3 regions of the Bacillus sp. FSL R5-0422 genome follow, and region 3 is predicted to be linked to each of the others. Evidence: riboswitches for the same ligand, from Rfam matches in the RefSeq annotation. Region 3 holds a riboswitch; each other region holds the start of a gene.
The links. A riboswitch is a leader RNA that binds a small molecule or an ion and turns the genes downstream of it on or off. The one in region 3 is predicted to bind S-adenosylmethionine.
Positions count from the first base shown of each region.

Region 1: another riboswitch for S-adenosylmethionine. It lies ahead of mtnK (S-methyl-5-thioribose kinase); the one in region 3 lies ahead of MKX52_RS05255 (bifunctional homocysteine S-methyltransferase/methylenetetrahydrofolate reductase).
Region 2: another riboswitch for S-adenosylmethionine. It lies ahead of MKX52_RS07350 (DUF2292 domain-containing protein); the one in region 3 lies ahead of MKX52_RS05255 (bifunctional homocysteine S-methyltransferase/methylenetetrahydrofolate reductase).

Region 1 is NZ_CP152014.1:1,259,222-1,265,045, forward strand. It holds gene MKX52_RS06310 (PAS domain-containing sensor histidine kinase) at 1-1,471, shown strand, start outside; gene MKX52_RS06315 (methylated-DNA--[protein]-cysteine S-methyltransferase) at 1,473-1,964, shown strand; gene MKX52_RS06320 (hypothetical protein) at 2,056-2,190, shown strand; gene mtnA (S-methyl-5-thioribose-1-phosphate isomerase) at 2,216-3,277, opposite strand; gene mtnK (S-methyl-5-thioribose kinase) at 3,284-4,477, opposite strand; SAM riboswitch class I at 4,557-4,715, opposite strand; gene MKX52_RS06335 (pyridoxal phosphate-dependent aminotransferase) at 4,881-5,824, shown strand, end outside.
Region 2 is NZ_CP152014.1:1,458,311-1,464,134, forward strand. It holds gene carB (carbamoyl-phosphate synthase (glutamine-hydrolyzing) large subunit) at 1-296, shown strand, start outside; gene MKX52_RS07330 (dihydroorotate dehydrogenase electron transfer subunit) at 293-1,069, shown strand; gene MKX52_RS07335 (dihydroorotate dehydrogenase) at 1,063-1,995, shown strand; gene pyrF (orotidine-5'-phosphate decarboxylase) at 1,967-2,671, shown strand; gene pyrE (orotate phosphoribosyltransferase) at 2,679-3,317, shown strand; SAM riboswitch class I at 3,457-3,559, shown strand; gene MKX52_RS07350 (DUF2292 domain-containing protein) at 3,656-3,769, shown strand; gene MKX52_RS07355 (phosphoadenylyl-sulfate reductase) at 3,806-4,507, shown strand; gene MKX52_RS07360 (inorganic phosphate transporter) at 4,521-5,585, shown strand; gene sat (sulfate adenylyltransferase) at 5,641-5,824, shown strand, end outside.
Region 3 is NZ_CP152014.1:1,064,730-1,070,553, forward strand. It holds gene metH (methionine synthase) at 1-2,358, opposite strand, end outside; gene MKX52_RS05255 (bifunctional homocysteine S-methyltransferase/methylenetetrahydrofolate reductase) at 2,342-4,183, opposite strand; SAM riboswitch class I at 4,262-4,380, opposite strand; gene MKX52_RS05260 (YajQ family cyclic di-GMP-binding protein) at 4,462-4,953, opposite strand; gene MKX52_RS05265 (S1 RNA-binding domain-containing protein) at 5,191-5,824, shown strand, end outside.

The sequences.
Region 1 (5,824 bases), 190 kb from region 3:
GAGCGGTTTTTATATGTCCATCATGCGGGATATTACAGAAAAAAGATTAATGGAAGAAAAACTGTTAAAAAGTGAAGAACGCTTTAGAGAAATTTTTGAAAATGCAATGGATGCGATCATCATTTGGGCGGATGATGGAGAGATTGTGAGAGCCAATGAATCAGCCTGCCGCATTTTTGAATTACCTATGCATTCACTGATAGGCAAAAAACTCACAGACTTTCTCGTGAAATCTGATCAGAGATATAGACCGACTAGAAGGCGATATATTCGGAATCATGAAATAAGGGAAGAGCTTTTGTTCAGAATGGCGAATGGGCAGTTTAAAGAGCTTGAGTTTACATCAAAGCATGCGGTATTAGAAGGACAGCATTTAACCATTTTACGTAATGTGAGTGATCGAAAAAGGATGGAGGAGGAGCTGCGGGAAAGTGAGCTCAAATTCCGTAAAGTATTTAATGGATCAATGGACGGCATTGTTCTTTTTGATAACCAATACCGCATTATCGAAGTCAATCCATCCGCAAGCGAGCTGCTCGGGTTAAAAGATGATCATTTAACGGAAATGAATCTTTTCCATATCCTCGCGCCTTATCAAGTTGAACATTTGGCACAGCCTGCCCAGGCGATGTCATTAGATGAAATGGACAATGAAGTGCCGTTTGTGCTGAACCACCCAGATCAGCGGATATTAGAATTCTCTTTTAAACGCAACATCATTCATAATATGAATTTGGCGATCTTTAGAGATGTGACAGAGCGGAAGGAATTAGAAGAGCGCGTGAGAAAATCAGATACCCTTCATGTGGTCGGTGAGCTTGCCGCTGGCATTGCGCATGAAATCAGAAACCCAATGACAGCATTAAAAGGCTTTATTCAACTGTTAAAAGGAAATATAGAAGGGGAGTATTCCCTCTATTTTAATGTGATCACTTCAGAGCTGAAAAGAATTGAATCGATCATCACCGAATTTTTGATTTTAGCGAAGCCGCAAGCCATCGTATATGAAGAAAAAAATGTGGTGCAAATTGTGAAAGACACGATGGATCTGCTGCACGCACAGGCGAACCTTGGCAACGTTCAAATGCATCTCAATGTAATGGATGAGATACCGCTCATTTATTGCGAACAAAATCAATTAAAACAAGTCTTTATTAACATTCTAAAAAATGCAATTGAAGTCATGCCGAGAAAAGGAAATGTCTATGTGACCATTCAGAGGAAGGGCGAAGAGCATATTGTTATATCACTGCGGGATGAAGGCTGCGGAATGGCAGAGGACAAGCTGAGGCGTCTAGGGGAACCATTTTATACGACAAAAGAAAGAGGAACTGGACTTGGCTTAATGGTTAGTTATAAAATTATTGAAGAGCACCAAGGAACCATTGAGGTAGAAAGTGAGGAAGGGGTAGGAACCGTCTTCCATCTCACGCTGCCACTTAGACAGAAGAAACAAGAAGGAGAGCATTAACGTGTATTATACCGTCTATCACGCACCAATTGGGGCACTATACATACTAGAAAAAGACGATGCCATCATTGAAGTGATGTTTGATGATGAGCCGTTTTTAGCAAAAAAGCAAGCATCCAATCTAAAAGAAAAAGAAACGTCTGTATTACAAGAAGCGAAAAAACAGCTAGATGAATATTTCAAGGGTGAGCGCCAAGTATTCGATCTCTCGCTCAAGCAAACGGGAACTTTGTTTCAAGAGCAAGTATGGGAAGCACTTTCGGCTATTCCGTATGGTGAATCAAAAAGTTATGGAGATATTGCAGAAACGATTGGTAACCCAAAGGCAGTGAGAGCGATTGGACAAGCCAACAGACGCAATGCAATACCTATTTTTATTCCCTGTCACAGAGTGATTGGAAAAGACCGATCTCTGACGGGCTATGCAGGAACGAAGACAGATATGAAAGCGATTCTGCTTGAATTAGAAGGTATCCCATTTGTTCAAAAATAAATCGATTGACCTGTTCCAAAAGTTTTCCAAGCGACATATCCTTTTATTAAGCTAAAAAAGTTGGTTGAGGGAAAAAGGAGGGCGCTAGGGAATGCTTTGGGACAAAAAGAATAAAATGTATGCCATCACTTCACTATGTGTCAAAATGAACGTTTTGACAGAAGAACAGAAAAACGAAATCTTAGCCAAAACGAATGAAATAAAAAAGCGCGGTGCTCTTAAATAAGAAGTACACGGCGCTTTTTTTATGATCAGAGTGAGATGTTTTCAGCAAACAGGGCATCAATCTCTTCAGTATAGTTCGATGTGATAATCCCTTTCTCTGTAATGATCCCTGAAATGAGATGGTGAGGAGTGACATCAAAGGCGGGATTGAATACCTGAACATCAGGTGGTGCAATTTGGACGCCGTTAAATTCCTTTACTTCCAGCGGGTCACGCTCTTCAATTGGAATATCTGATCCGTCTTTAGTTGAGACATCAAAGGTAGACAGCGGTGCAGCTATAAAAAATGGGATTTGAAAATGCTTGGCTAAAATAGCAAGACTTAACGTGCCAATCTTATTCGCCGCATCTCCATTACGGGCAATACGATCAGCTCCAACAATGACAGCAGAAATTTGCTTTTCCTTCATCGTGTGAGCTGCCATATTATCTGTGATGAGCGTCACATCTACGCCGCCTTGCATGAGCTCCCATGTTGTCAGTCTAGCCCCTTGGAGAACAGGGCGTGTTTCGCAGGCATAAATGTGAAGATCGAGATTTTTCTTTTTCGCTAAATAGAATGGAGCAAGGGCTGTTCCGTAACGGCTTGTGGCGATGGAACCTGCATTGCAAATGGTCATAATCCGATCACCTGATTTAAAGAGCTGGAGTGCATTTTGACCGATTTGTCTGCATGTTTCTTCATCTTCGATTTGAATTTGAATGGCTTCATGGACAAGGTCTGTTTTGGCTGCATTGACTGAAGCTGCACGCTCAATGCGCCGCAACAACCGCTCCAATGCCCAGGCTAGATTCACAGCGGTTGGACGAGCACTGTTTAAATATTCTTTTATCTGAATGACTTCTTGTTGAAACACATCAATGTCTTCTGTCTCAATGTCTTGGGCACTGAGCGCCAGTCCGAAAGCTGCTGTAATGCCAATGGCAGGTGCTCCACGCACTTTTAACGTGACAATGGCATCATACACGTCTTCTTTTGTATATAGATGCTCAAACACGGTTTCTGCCGGTAATTTTTGCTGATTCAGAATGTTAATATGGTTTTCTTCCCATTCGACAGAACGGGGGACTTCAAATTCTTTAGACAAAACCCGTCACTCCTTTACAGATTGCTGGAATAATGCGACGAGGTCAGACGCTGTTTCCACTGCATGATATTGTTTGATGAATGTTTTTCCGAGCGTAAGTGCTGTTTTTTTCTGCTGAATCCGTTTAGATGGTGATGGAATCGCATCAAGATCAGCGGCATGAGCAAGGCCAATCGTTCGGCGGACAAGCTCACAGCCTGCAAAGCCTGTTGCTTCTTTTAAAATACGGTCAAAGGTTGTTTCTAAAAAGCTGTCAGATACACTAAACGCTTCAATGCTGTCTTCTTTCCAAGCCTTTGCGAACACTTCCTTGAAGGTCGCCCATACATTGACGACATGGTCAAAAAGGTGCTGCTGATCGTGTTCATTTTCACGAGACAAAGCGTTTAGGAACAGGTTGGCGATAAAGTGACCGATATCGAATCCGAAGGGACCATAAAAAGCGAATTCTGGATCAATGATCTTTGTTTCCGTCTCACTTGCAAAAATACTGCCTGTATGAAGATCTCCATGAACAAGTGTTTCGGCAGATGTCAGGAAAATACGCTTCAATTCAGCTGCTTTTGCTTGCACTTCAAGATCTGCCCAAAGCGCTTCGGCGACTTCTCTTAATTCTTCTTCAAAATCATTTGTGCTGCTATCAAAGAAAGGATCTGTGAAGACAAGCTTTTCGGTAATGTCACAAAGATCTGGATTCGTAAATTGCTTCACAAATTGTTTTTTGATTTTAGGATTTGTGGCAAAGTCAGAAGTGTAAAAAAGTGTTTTTCCTAAGAATTCTCCGACATGATCAGATAAATGCGGATATTGTTTTCCGGCAATTAGCCCTTTTCTGACGATTTCTAGGTGTGATAGATCCTCCATAGCCGTCACAGCAAGAGCTGTATCTGAATAATAGACTGCTGGTACAAGGTGCGGCGTATATTCTGACTGCTTGATTAGGGCAGCACTTTCGATCCTCGCACGGTCTAATGTAAGTGGCCAGCTCTCTCCGACCACTTTGGCGTAGGGAAGTGCCTGCTTGATAATCAATCCTTTTTCTTGTTTATGGTCAAAAATATGAAAGACGTAATTTAAATTTCCGTCACCGATTTCCGTACATGTCAAATGACTGCTTTCTTGGATCAAGCCAAGTCTAATTGCGAGTGCAACTGCCGAGCTTTCTGTTAATTCTTCATATGATGCCGTAAGTGTAACCAATTGCTTCCCCTCCAAATCATATAAAAAAGCCTCTTTCTCCTGAGAGAAAGAGGCTTGATGTCGTGTATGCTCAAAGCCTCTCTTATCTCTCAGCACATACGTCTGATGGAATTAGCACCGTGCCCTATAAGACAATTGTCTTGGCGCTTACTTGCTGCGCCCCACTTCACAGTGGTATTAACGGTCGGTTGCTGTTGGGGTCAAAAGGCCAAATCCCTCGCCCAACTCTCGATAAGAGAAATCAATATGTAATTGTTTCGTGTCTACTTGCATTTCTTAATTCAAGATATTATCAGAGCTGCAGTTCACATGTCAATCCTTTTTCAAAATTGCTTTACAATTCGTGAAACAATCCATTACAGTGTTTGTATTGCTACGTAACTTGAATAGAAGGTGAAGAAAAATGGAATTTCAGCAGTCAGATGTATTGAAACAATTACCGACACAATTTTTTGCATCCCTTGTGCAAAAAGTGCAGAAAAAAGTGGAGGAAGGCGCAGATATTATTAATTTAGGGCAGGGAAATCCTGATCAGCCAACTCCCGTGCACATTGTAAAAGCGATGCAAGAAGCGGTCGCAAAACCTGAAAATCATCAATACTCCTCATTCCGCGGAACAGCGAGATTAAAAAAGGCTGCCGCTGCCTTTTATGAAAGAGAATATGGGGTTACACTTGATCCGATGACGGAAATTGCGATTTTATTTGGCGGGAAAGCGGGACTTGTTGAGCTGCCGCAATGCTTGCTGAATCCGGGTGATACGCTCCTTGTTCCAGATCCAGGTTATCCTGATTATTGGTCAGGTGCCGTGCTCGCTGGAGCTCAGATGGTGACGATGCCGCTACTTGAGCAAAATGATTTTTTACCTGACTATGACCGGTTGCCTGAGGATGTTAAGAAAAAAGCAAAGTTGATGTATTTAAATTATCCCAACAATCCGACAGGTGCTATGGCAAGCCAATCATTTTTTGAAGAAACCGTGACATTCGCTAAAGATCACAAACTCTGTGTTGTCCATGATTTTGCCTACGGCGGCATTGGGTTTGATGGGGAAAAGCCGATCAGCTTTTTGCAAACAGATGGAGCGAAAGAGACGGGGATTGAAATTTATACATTGTCTAAAACGTATAATATGGCGGGCTGGAGAGTCGGATTTGCAGCAGGAAATCCGTCTGTTATTAACGCGATTGAGCTTTATCAGGATCACCTGTTTGTTTCACTGTTTAAAGCCACTCAAGATGCGGCAGTGGAAGCTTTGTTAAGCGACCAAACGTGCGTACAGGTGCAGAATAATCGATATGAGAAACGGCGAAATGTGTGGATTGCTGCGTGCAAGGAGATTGGCTG
Region 2 (5,824 bases), 390 kb from region 3:
TAAAACAAGCTTCCATCCCATCAAGTGTTGTCGGCAAAATAGGAGAAGAAGGCAAAAACCTTCTCGATGTCATTCGAAACGGGGAAGCCCAATTTGTCATCAACACTCTGACAAAAGGAAAACAGCCAGCAAGAGACGGCTTTAGAATTAGACGTGAAGCTGTTGAAAATGGCGTAGCATGCTTAACATCGCTAGATACAGCAGAAGCCATTTTAAGAGTACTAGAAAGTATGACATTTAGAGCAGACGAAATGCCAGAAGTGAAAACGAATGCTGAGGTGACAGTAACGATATGAAAAAAGCATACTTGACGGTCGTCTCAAATCGAGAGATCGCTGATCATATTTACGAAATGACATTAAAAGGTGACCTTGTGGACTCCTTTCAAACGGCTGGACAATTTCTTCATATCAAGGTCAGCGAGTCCATGACACCGCTGCTGAGAAGACCGATCAGTATTGCCAATATTCATGCCGAGAAACAAGAAGCAACCATCATTTATCGCGCAGAGGGAGAGGGCACAAAGCTCCTTTCCCAAAAGCGAGATGGGGAATCCATCGATGTATTAGGGCCGCTTGGCAACGGATATGATCCTTCAGTTGTTCAGCCAGGTCAGACGGCGTTACTAGTCGGTGGTGGAATTGGAGTACCGCCTTTATATGAGCTGTCCAAGCGATTAACGAAAAAAGGCGTCATCGTCAAGCATGTCCTTGGCTTTCAATCGAAAAAGGATGTATTTTACGAGGAGAAATTCCAAGCACTCGGAGATACATTCATTGCAACAGTTGACGGGACATATGGCGCGAAGGGATTCGTGACAAATGTCATTGAAGAGAATGATTTGAGTTTTGATGTCATGCTTTCTTGCGGGCCGACTCCTATGTTAAAAGCGCTAAAAGACTCATATCCCGATAAGCCTGTCTACATTTCAATGGAAGAACGAATGGGCTGCGGAATCGGTGCTTGCTTTGCCTGTGTCTGTCATACAGACCAGCACGAAAAAGCGTACGTCAAAGTCTGTCTGGACGGACCTGTATTTAAAGCAGAGGAGGTGGCATTGTCATGCTAAACGTTGAGTTACCCGGCTTATCTTTAAAGAATCCGATTATCCCTGCATCAGGTTGCTTTGGATTCGGGAGAGAATTTGCTTCATTATATGACTTATCTGTGCTTGGCAGTATCATGATCAAAGCCACAACCCTAGAACTAAGATTTGGTAACCCAACACCAAGGGTAGCGGAGACAGGTGCCGGGATGCTCAACGCCATCGGTCTTCAAAATCCTGGCCTAAAAGGTGTGCTGGAAAATGAATTGCCTTGGCTTGAGCAGTTTGATACGCCTATTATTGCAAACGTGGCTGGCTCACAGGTCGATGATTATGTAGAAGTAGCGAAGCAGATCAGCCAAGCAAAAAATGTCCATGCCCTTGAACTGAATATCTCGTGTCCGAATGTTAAAACAGGCGGAATAGCCTTTGGGACAGATCCTCAAATGGCAGCAGCATTGACAAAAGCGGTGAAGGACGTTTCCTCCGTTCCTGTCTATGTCAAATTGTCTCCTAACGTAGCTAATATTGTGGAGATTGCGAAAGCGATTGAATCTGCTGGAGCAGATGGACTCACGATGATTAATACGTTAATCGGTATGCGTTTAGATCTAAAAACAGGGAAACCGATTCTTGCCAATAAAACAGGCGGATTATCAGGTCCTGCGATCAAACCTGTCGCTGTACGCATGGTGCATGAGGTCAGTCAAGCGGTTTCTATCCCGATTATCGGAATGGGCGGGGTGCAAAATGCTGAAGACGTACTTGAATTTTTACTAGCAGGTGCGAGTGCAGTAGCTGTTGGCACAGCCAATTTTGTGAACCCATTTATTTGCCCAGAAATCATTGAAGAACTGCCAAACGTATTAGCAGCCTATGGGTATTCATCTGTAGAGGAATGTATCGGAAGGAGCTGGAAACATGAAGCACTTGCCCATCATCGCGCTTGATTTTCCATCAGGACAGGAGGCGCTCGCCTTTTTAGAACCCTTTGAAGGGACCCCATTATTTGTGAAGGTCGGCATGGAGCTGTTTTACCAAGAAGGGCCAGTCATCCTTGAGGCGCTTAAAGAAAAAAATTGCCACATTTTCCTCGATCTCAAATTACATGACATTCCAACAACGGTGAAAAAAGCAATGAACCGGCTTGCCGCACTTGGCGTTGATCTAGTCAATGTACATGCTGCTGGCGGGAAACAGATGATGCAAGCTGCGTTAGAAGGGCTTGAAAGCGGAACGCCTGCTGGACAAAAACGTCCAGACATTATTGCAGTGACTCAGCTGACGAGTACGTCAGAAGACATGATGAGAAGCGAATTACTTATAGACCGTTCGCTGCAAGAGACTGTCATCCGGTACGGGCACTTGGCATATGACAGTGGACTAGACGGTGTTGTTTGCTCTGTTCATGAATCCAAAGCCCTTCATGAGCATATCTCACCTGACTTCCTCACTGTTACGCCAGGGATTCGTTTACTAAATGATCAGACCGATGATCAAAAGCGCGTGGCGACCCCTGCTTATGCAAAAAAGCAAGGAGTTTCACAAATTGTTGTCGGAAGGTCAATCACAAAAGCTGATAAACCATTGGAAGCCTATCATCAAATTTTGAAAGAGTGGGAGTGACTGCCAGATGAAAACGAAAATCGCTAAACACCTATTACAAATCAAAGCGGTCTCATTGAAGCCAGACGAACCGTTTACATGGGCAAGCGGTATCAAATCACCGATCTATTGTGACAATCGTCTTACCTTGTCCTATCCAGAAGTCAGACACGACATTGCCGAAGGTCTGAAAGAGTTGATTCTCACTCATTTTGAGGGAGCAGAGGTGATTGCTGGTACTGCAACAGCAGGCATCCCGCATGCGGCATTAGCGGCAGACCGTCTGAATGCTCCGATGTGTTATGTCAGAAGTAAGCCAAAAGCACATGGAAAAGGGAATCAAATTGAAGGTGCCGTATCAAAAGGCCAAAAGGTAGTCGTCGTAGAAGATCTAATTTCAACAGGAGGCAGTGTACTTGAAGTGGTCGCTGCTCTTCAAGAAGCGGGCTGTGACGTACTAGGCGTTGCCGCGATCTTCACATACGGTTTGCCAAAAGCTACGGCAGCATTCCAAGAGAAAAACATTCCATATGTTACTCTAACAGACTATGACACACTGACAGACGTGGCTCTTGAACTGAAAGCAATCGAGCCTTCTGCTATGAATAAATTGAAATGCTGGAGACAAGATCCTTCCTCTGAATCTTGGATGGAAGAAACCGTCTAAAAAGCTGTGCACAATCGCACAGCTTTTTTATTTGGTTAAAAATAGTAAAATAGACTCAAATTTAAATAAAAACTAATCCTATCAATAAAGTCGGGTTGACTTTTGTTTGAATTGTGTTAATATTTAAGACAAATTAAAACACTTATCCAGAGAGGTGGAGGGACTGGCCCGATGAAGCCCGGCAACCTGCGATATGCAAGGTGCTACTTCCTGCAAAATGATTCTATTTTGAAAGATAAGGAAATCGTGAGCTTCCTCATCTTTCTTTCGGACTGAAAGGAAGTTTTTTTATTTTAATGGTGAGGGGGAAGTGAGAGCAAAAGCAGGATGAATACTTAATTGAAGCCTATGCAGAAACTGATTGGGGATATGAATTCAGTTTAGTTGCACTGATTGTTCAGGACGGTCAAGTGATTCAAGTGGAAGAAAACAGAAAAATTCAGTTGACGTAGTGCGAAGAGTAGTGATACTCCGGAAGGGGAGAAACAATGTTAACTTATGAAAATTGGCAAGAGCCGTCCATTACATTTCAAGAAGATGATTTGTATAAAGGGGCCTTATCTGTGCTGAAATGGGCATACGGTCATTATGGTGATCAGCTCGTTTATGCATGTAGCTTTGGTATTGAAGGCATCGTCCTTATTGATTTGATTGCGAAAGTAAAAAAGGATGCAAGAATTGTCTTTTTAGATACAGGTCTGCATTTTAAGGAAACGTACGACACAATTGATGCGGTAAAGGAAAGATACCCGGGTTTAGATATTGTGCTGAAAACCCCTGAGCTGACGGTCGAGGAGCAAAACGATCAACATGGTGATCAACTATGGAAAACGGATCCTCAAAGCTGCTGCCATATGCGGAAGGTCATTCCTTTGCAAGAAGCGTTATCGGGCTATCCTGCATGGCTTTCTGGCTTAAGAAGAGAGCAGTCACCTAAGCGAGCAGGGACGAATTTTTTAAATAAGGATGAAAAATTCAAATCAGTGAAAGTATGTCCGCTTATCCACTGGACGTGGAAGGACATATGGAGATATGCATCTAGAGAAGAACTTACTTATAATCCGCTGCATGATCAGGGATATCCAAGTATCGGCTGTGCGCCGTGTACACAGCCAGCATTTACTGCCGAGGATCTGCGGTCTGGCAGATGGTCAGGCACAGCTAAGACTGAGTGCGGATTACATGAGTAAGGGAGCATAGTGTATGGAAATTGCCGCAATTTTATTTAGTTTATTTTTCGCGCTAAACATTGGCGCGAGTGGTGCAGCTGCTTCAATGGGCATCGCATACGGATCAGGCGCGATTCGAAAGCCGATCTATGCACTCAGTGTATGTGCGGTTGGGATTTTAGCAGGTTCAGTCATTGGCGGCGGTGAGGTCGTCAAAACCATCAGTTCTGGCATTATGCCTGAATCCGTCATTACACTTGAAATTGTTTGTATTATTATTGGTTCTGCTGCATTATCACTCTTTATAGCGAATTTGATGGCGATCCCTTTATCAACGAGTGAGGTGACAGTAGGTGCTGTCGTTGGAGTTGCGGTAGCGTATAAAGTATTGTATGTGAAATCCATTTTAGTCATCGTGTCCTTTTGGGTCATCATTCCTATTGTTGCTTTTCTTTTTACATTCATTGTAGTCAAAATCATCAGAATGTTCCCGAAACGAACCTTTTCAAAAAAAGGCACTTTGATTTTATCGATTATTTTGATCATTAGTGGATTTCTAGAAGCATTTTCTGCTGGGATGAACAATGTCGCCAATGCTGTAGGTCCCCTTGTTGCTTCAGGCATTTTATCTGTTGGGCAAGGAACGCTTTACGGTGGGCTTTTCGTTGCACTTGGTGCTCTTTTATTAGGAAGAAGGGTACTAGAAACAAATGGAAAGAAAATCACCCGCTATCAAACGGGCGAAGGGATATTGCTTTCAGGTACCGGTGCTGGACTTGTCATAATCAGCTCTATTTTTGGGCTACCTGTTCCACTTACCCAAATCACCTCCTCGTCTATCATCGGACTTGGCATGGCAAAAGGTGGACCTAATATTTTTCATAAACATGTGGTGAAAAAAATGCTGAAAGTGTGGGTAGTATCACCCTTTTTATCACTTAGTCTATCGTATTTGCTAGTGAGCCTTTTCTTAAAAGGTGACTATTACTCTATCTTTATCATGATGAGTGTACTGCTTGCCTCACTTGGTGCGCTAAGTCTGATGAAGGCAGTCAAAAATGAGAGCAGCTCGATTCATGAACAGGGCGGCGGGATTTAATGTTAAATCCGACTATTAACATCTACTAAATATGAACATTGAGAGGAAGATACAAATGAGTTTAACACCACATGGTGGCGTATTAATTAATCGAGTAAATGAAGAATATGATCTCAGCACGGTTGCGAAGGAAATTGAACTAGATGCTATCTCTTTTGCAGACCTTGAACTCATAGCAATTGGTGGGTATAGCCCAATTGAAGGGTTTTTAACAAAAGCTGATTATGAAGCGGTTGTCA
Region 3 (5,824 bases):
TTTTTGTAAATCTTGAGCGGTAAGAACCATTTGCTGGGCTGATTTTACAAGTAATCCTGATAATCCAATCATATCGGGCTTTTCCTTTTGCACAGCTTCGATCAATGTTTGTGGTGTCACCTTAATTCCGAGATCGACCACTTGAAAGCCGTTGTTGCTCAAAATGATGTCGACAAGGTTTTTCCCAATATCATGGACATCTCCTTTTACAGTGGCAAGTAGGATTTTACCTTTCCCGCTTGCATGCTGCTTTTCCATATATTGCTCGAGATACGATACAGATGCTTTCATGACCTCTGCCGATTGAAGCACTTCTGCCACAATCAGTTCGTTTTGATTAAAAAGACGTCCAACCTCAGCCATTCCCTGCATTAACGGACCATTGATGATATGAAGTGGTGATTCATATTGCTCTAGAGCAAGGGATAAATCATCAATAAGACCTTCTTTTGTTCCTTCGACGACGTATAGTGCGAGCCTTTCATCAAGTGATAGGGAGACCTTTGGTTTTTTCTCCGTTTTCTTTTTGCCGCGGTAAAATTGGGTGAATTCAGCAAGGGTTTGATCATTTGTTTCATAGAGCAACGTTTCAGCGAGCTTGATTTCTTCCTTTGGAATAGAAGCGAAGCGTTCAAGTTTTTCTGTATTGACGATGGCATAGTCAAGTCCTGCTTGGACGCAGTGATACAAGTAGACGGCATTCAAGATTTCTCTCCCAAGAGGCGGGAGTCCAAAAGACACGTTGCTGATGCCTAAAATCGTCAAACACTCAGGCAGTTTTTCCTTGATCATTTTGATGCCTTTGATCGTTTCTTCGGCAGCGCCAATGTACTGCGCGTCTCCAGTGCCTACTGGAAAGACCAGTGGATCAAAAATGATGTCACTTGCGGGAATGCCATATTTCTTCGTTAATAGATCATGAGAGCGTACCGCAATCTCGAGCTTTCGTTCTGCAGTTACGGCCATCCCTGTTTCATCGATCGTGCCGACAACAAGTGCACCGCCGTACAGCTTCACAAGAGGAAGAATTTCTTCAAAGCGTTCTTCGCCATCTTCAAGGTTAATGGAATTGATGATGGCTTTCCCTTGGGAATAGGTGAGTGCCTTTTCGATCACGTGTTTATCCGTTGAATCAATGACAAAAGGAGCCTTCACTTTTTTCATGGCCTCTTGTAAAAAACCTTCCATGTCAGCTATCTCGTCTCGATCTGGATCAGCGAGACACACATCGATCACGTGAGCGCCGTTTTTTACCTGTGCACGAGCAATTTCTGATGCTTCTTCAAACTTTTGTTCCGCAATGAGTCGTTTGAATTTGCGTGAACCAATCACGTTGGTCCGTTCTCCTACAAAAAGAGGCCGCATTGATTCCTCATATATTAGGGGCTCAATTCCTGATACGGTATGTTGAGACGATTCATGTGCGATGTGACGCGGCTGAATCATGCGTACTTCATCTGATAATGCCTGTATATGTGCAGGTGTTGTTCCACAGCAGCCGCCAACAATATTTAACCAGCCTTCTTTGGCAAAGGCGGAAATCTTTTTAGCAAGTGAAGCAGGGGATTCATGATATTGACCTTCTTCATCTGGGAGACCAGCATTTGGATAGCAGCTAACCGCTGATTTGGCGATGGAGGATAGGGTGCGGATATGGTCTGTCATGAATTCAGGACCCGTCGCACAGTTCAGGCCGACACTCATCGGTTTCATATGCTCAAGAGAGATATAAAAGGCTTCAATATCCTGACCAGCAAGGGTCGTGCCCATTGGTTCAATCGTACCTGATACCATGAGAGGCAACTCAATACCTGTCTGCTGGAAGGCTTCCTGAATGCCTTTGAAACCAGCTTTTACATTGAGCATGTCTTGGCTTGTTTCTAAAAGAAGGGCATCACATTTGCCATCAATCAGGGCACGGGCTTGCTCTTCATAGTTTCTAACGAGCTCATCGAAGGTTGTGCCGCCTGTCACAGATAATGTTTTCGTAGTCGGCCCCATCGCACCTACAACAAATCGAGGCTGCTCGGGTGTGGAGAAACGCTTAGCTTCATCCTTTGCCAGCTGCGCAGCCCGTACATTGAGTTCATAGGCAAGGTGGCCAAGCCCGTATTCATCAAGGACGAGCTTTGTAGCTCCGAACGTATTCGTTTCAATGAGATCGGCGCTTGCCTCAAGGTATTCTTCATGAATCGTGCGGATGATGTGAGGGGCTGTCACATTCAAATACTCGTTACACCCCTCATACTCTTCGCCGCCAAAGTCTTCTGCTGTGAGATTGGCATTTTGAATCATGGTCCCCATTGCACCATCAAGGACGAGGATGCGTTTCTTAAGCTGTTCAGTGATAGTTGACATGGATGTTTGACTCCTTTTCTTTCTGATGAATGTAGGTGGTTAGTTCTGCTGTTAAGTCTGATCGTAGGAAAGGGGTAATTAAATAAATGCCATTAAACAAATCGCAGGCTGTATCTAATAAAGAGCGGGCAATCGCTAAGCCTTCTGCTCGCTGCTTTTCTTTATCCTCACCGGCCCTCGCCATAATGTCACGAATGGAATCAGATAATTTGATGCCCGGAATTTCATGGTGAATAAACTCCGCATTTCTGCTGCTTGTTAATGGCATAATGCCAATATAAATCGGTTTATCTAAATGACGGCTCTCCTCATGAATTTTCACAAGCTGTTCCTCAGAATATACAGGCTGTGAAATAAAATAATCAGCGCCGTATTCAATTTTTTTCTCAAGACGTTTAACCGCCTTATCAATGTGACGAACATTCGGGTTAAACGCGCCAGCTACTGAAAAATTGGTCTTTTTCCCAAGCGGCTTTCCTGAAAAAGAAAGGCCTTCGTTAAACTGCTTAATCAGGCGGATCAAATCAAACGAGGTTAAATCATAAACCGACGTTGCTCCTGGAAAATCCCCAATCTTAGAAGGATCGCCTGTAATGGCTAAAATATCAGTTAAACCAAGGGTATCGAGACCCATCAAATGGGATTGAAGTCCAATTAAATTACGATCACGGCATGTGATATGGACGAGTGAACGCATATCAAGCTGCTGTTTCAATAATGCGCCGCAAGCCACATTGCTAATGCGCGGGGTTGCAAGAGAATTATCAGCTAATGTCAAGGCATCAATGCCTGCATTCTTTAATTCCTTTGCCGCGACGAGAAATTTTTCGAAGTTCAGCTTCTTCGGTGGGTCAAGCTCTACAATGATCGTCCGTTTTTTCGTAGCGAGCTCATCAAGTCCTGGTTCGGTCCGCTGATCTTGAATCGAAATGATTTCTTCTTTTAAAACTTTCACTTCTTTTTCAGTGATCGGGGCTAAATCCTTGACCGCTTCAGCCATTGCGTGAATATGCTGAGGCGTTGTTCCGCAACAGCCTCCGATAATACGTGCGCCTTGATTTCTAAATTCGAGTGCACTTTTTCGGAAATAATCGTTATCTGTATCATAGACGAGTCTGCCTTCTTCAAGTGAGGGAAGACTGCTGTTAGGATAGACTGATAAATGAGAATTTTCTAAAATCGGTACACCCTCGAGTGCCTGAATCATATGATAAGGACCTAGCCTGCAGTTAATGCCAACGACATCTGCGCCAAGAGAGGACAATTCAGATAAACCATCCCTAAGCGGTGTTCCATCCTGTAACACGCCTTGTTCATGCATGGAGACGTTCATGACAATGGGGAGCGTCGTTTCTTTGCGTGCAATTTGGAGAACGGCCTTCGCTTCTTCCATGTCATAATACGTTTCTAGCAATATTCCATCGGGTTCTTCATTTAATAGGATGTATAGCTGCTCTCTAAAGCTTCTTTTAATTTCTTCAATCGTGTAGGCATTTTTGTTAAACGTTCGAATGCCACCAATCGTTCCAAGGACATAAGCAGAACCTGCGGCTGCTTTTGCGATTTGTACCGCCTTTGTATTGATACGCTTTGTTTCTTCCTCTAAACCGTAACGGGATAGTTTAATATAATTTGCGCCGTACGTATTTGTTTGAATGATGTCCGCACCAGCCTGCACATATGCTTCGTGCACGCGCTTTACTTCATCTTCTTTCGATAAATTTAATTCTTCAAAGCAGCGGTCAATGCCGTAAGAGTATAAAAGTGTTCCCATTGCACCGTCAGCAATCAGTACGCGGTTTTGTAAGTCTTGTAATAGGCCCATTGGTTTCCTCCTTATTTCTATGTAACAAAAAAAGCCTTCTGATAAGAAGAAGACTTTTTGGCTGTATCGTAATTCTTCTTCTTATCTTCCAAGCAGTTGCTTGCTGGATTTAGCACCTTGGTCATAGAAAATAGATTTCTACTACACCGGTTGCTGAGGCTTCACAGGGCCAGTCCCTCTGCCTCTCTTGATAAGAAAGCGATATGAACATGTCAATGAATTGAACTTCCATCCACTGTATCGAAAAAATCGGAAATAATCAATGGAAAATTTGAAATTTATCGAAAATTTATAAATTGAACGTCAATCGGTAAATCTGCCTTACGCATAAGAGAAATCACTTCTTGTAAATCATCTTTATTTTTTCCTGTTACACGCACTTGGTCATCTTGAAATTGTGATTTCACTTTGATGCCGGATTGCTTAATGAGTGCATTGATCTTTTTGGCGTTGTCCTGATCAATTCCGCTGATCAGCTTCGCGCGCTGGCGTACGGTTCCGCCAAGGGCATGCTCGGTTTTTCCGTAGTCGATGTTTTTAGTTGGAACATTTCGTTTGATCAGCTTTGTCACAAGTACATCTTTTAGTTGCTCCAGCTTGAAATCATCATCAGAGATGAGCACGAGCTCTTCTTTTTCAAGAGAAATATCACTTTTGCTTCCTTTAAAATCATAACGATTTTTAATTTCCTTGAGCGCTGCTTGAACGGCGTTTTGCACCTCTGGCAGTTCAACCTTCGATACAATGTCAAATGAGCTTTCTTTTGCCATAACACATGACCTCCATGTATAGATATTGCGTCTATTTTATCATGCAACGTGGAGAAGAAGAAACTTTATCGAAGAGACGAGTCAAAGAGTTCTGCTGGCAGCGGTATAAATCGTGTCCGGCTTGTCCACTTTAGCTAACAGAACTAGAGATGTTCATGTGAGGAGAATTATAGTAGAATAAAGTGAATCAAAAGATGAACGAACGCTCTTGTACGAGCAGATAGGAAGGAAGAGAACATGAGACCAGGTGAGCAACTGACCTTGCAAATAGAGAACGAGATGGAATACGGCTACTTTTTGACAGATGGTGAAGATTCGGTCCTCTTGCACCGTAGTGAAATGACAGAAGATATTGATGACCAAGATGAAGTAGAGGTCTACTTATACGTAGATCATGAAGAAAGGCTAGCTGCAACGATGAAAATACCGACAATCAATGCGCATACATATGGCTGGGTAGAAGTCGTAGACGTCGTAGAAGACATGGGTGCATTTGTGGATGTTGGCTTGTCAAAGGATGCACTTGTCGCAACAGAACATCTCCCTCCTTTTGAGGAAGCATGGCCGAAAAAAGGAGACAAACTTTACTGTATGCTGAAAGTCACAAGCTACGGTAGAATGTTCGCGAAGCCAGCCACAGAAGATGTGATCAGTGACTTATTTACTGAGGCACCCGAAACCTTAATGAACAAAGAAATCACTGGAACAATTTATCGCTTAATTGCGACAGGCTCGTTTATGCTGACAGATACAGGGGTGCGAGGGTTTATCCACCGGACAGAACGAAAGGAAGAGCCAAGATTAGGATCGACCGTGACAGGACGCGTCATTGCAGTGAAAGAGGATGGAACTGTGAACGTGTCTCTGCTTC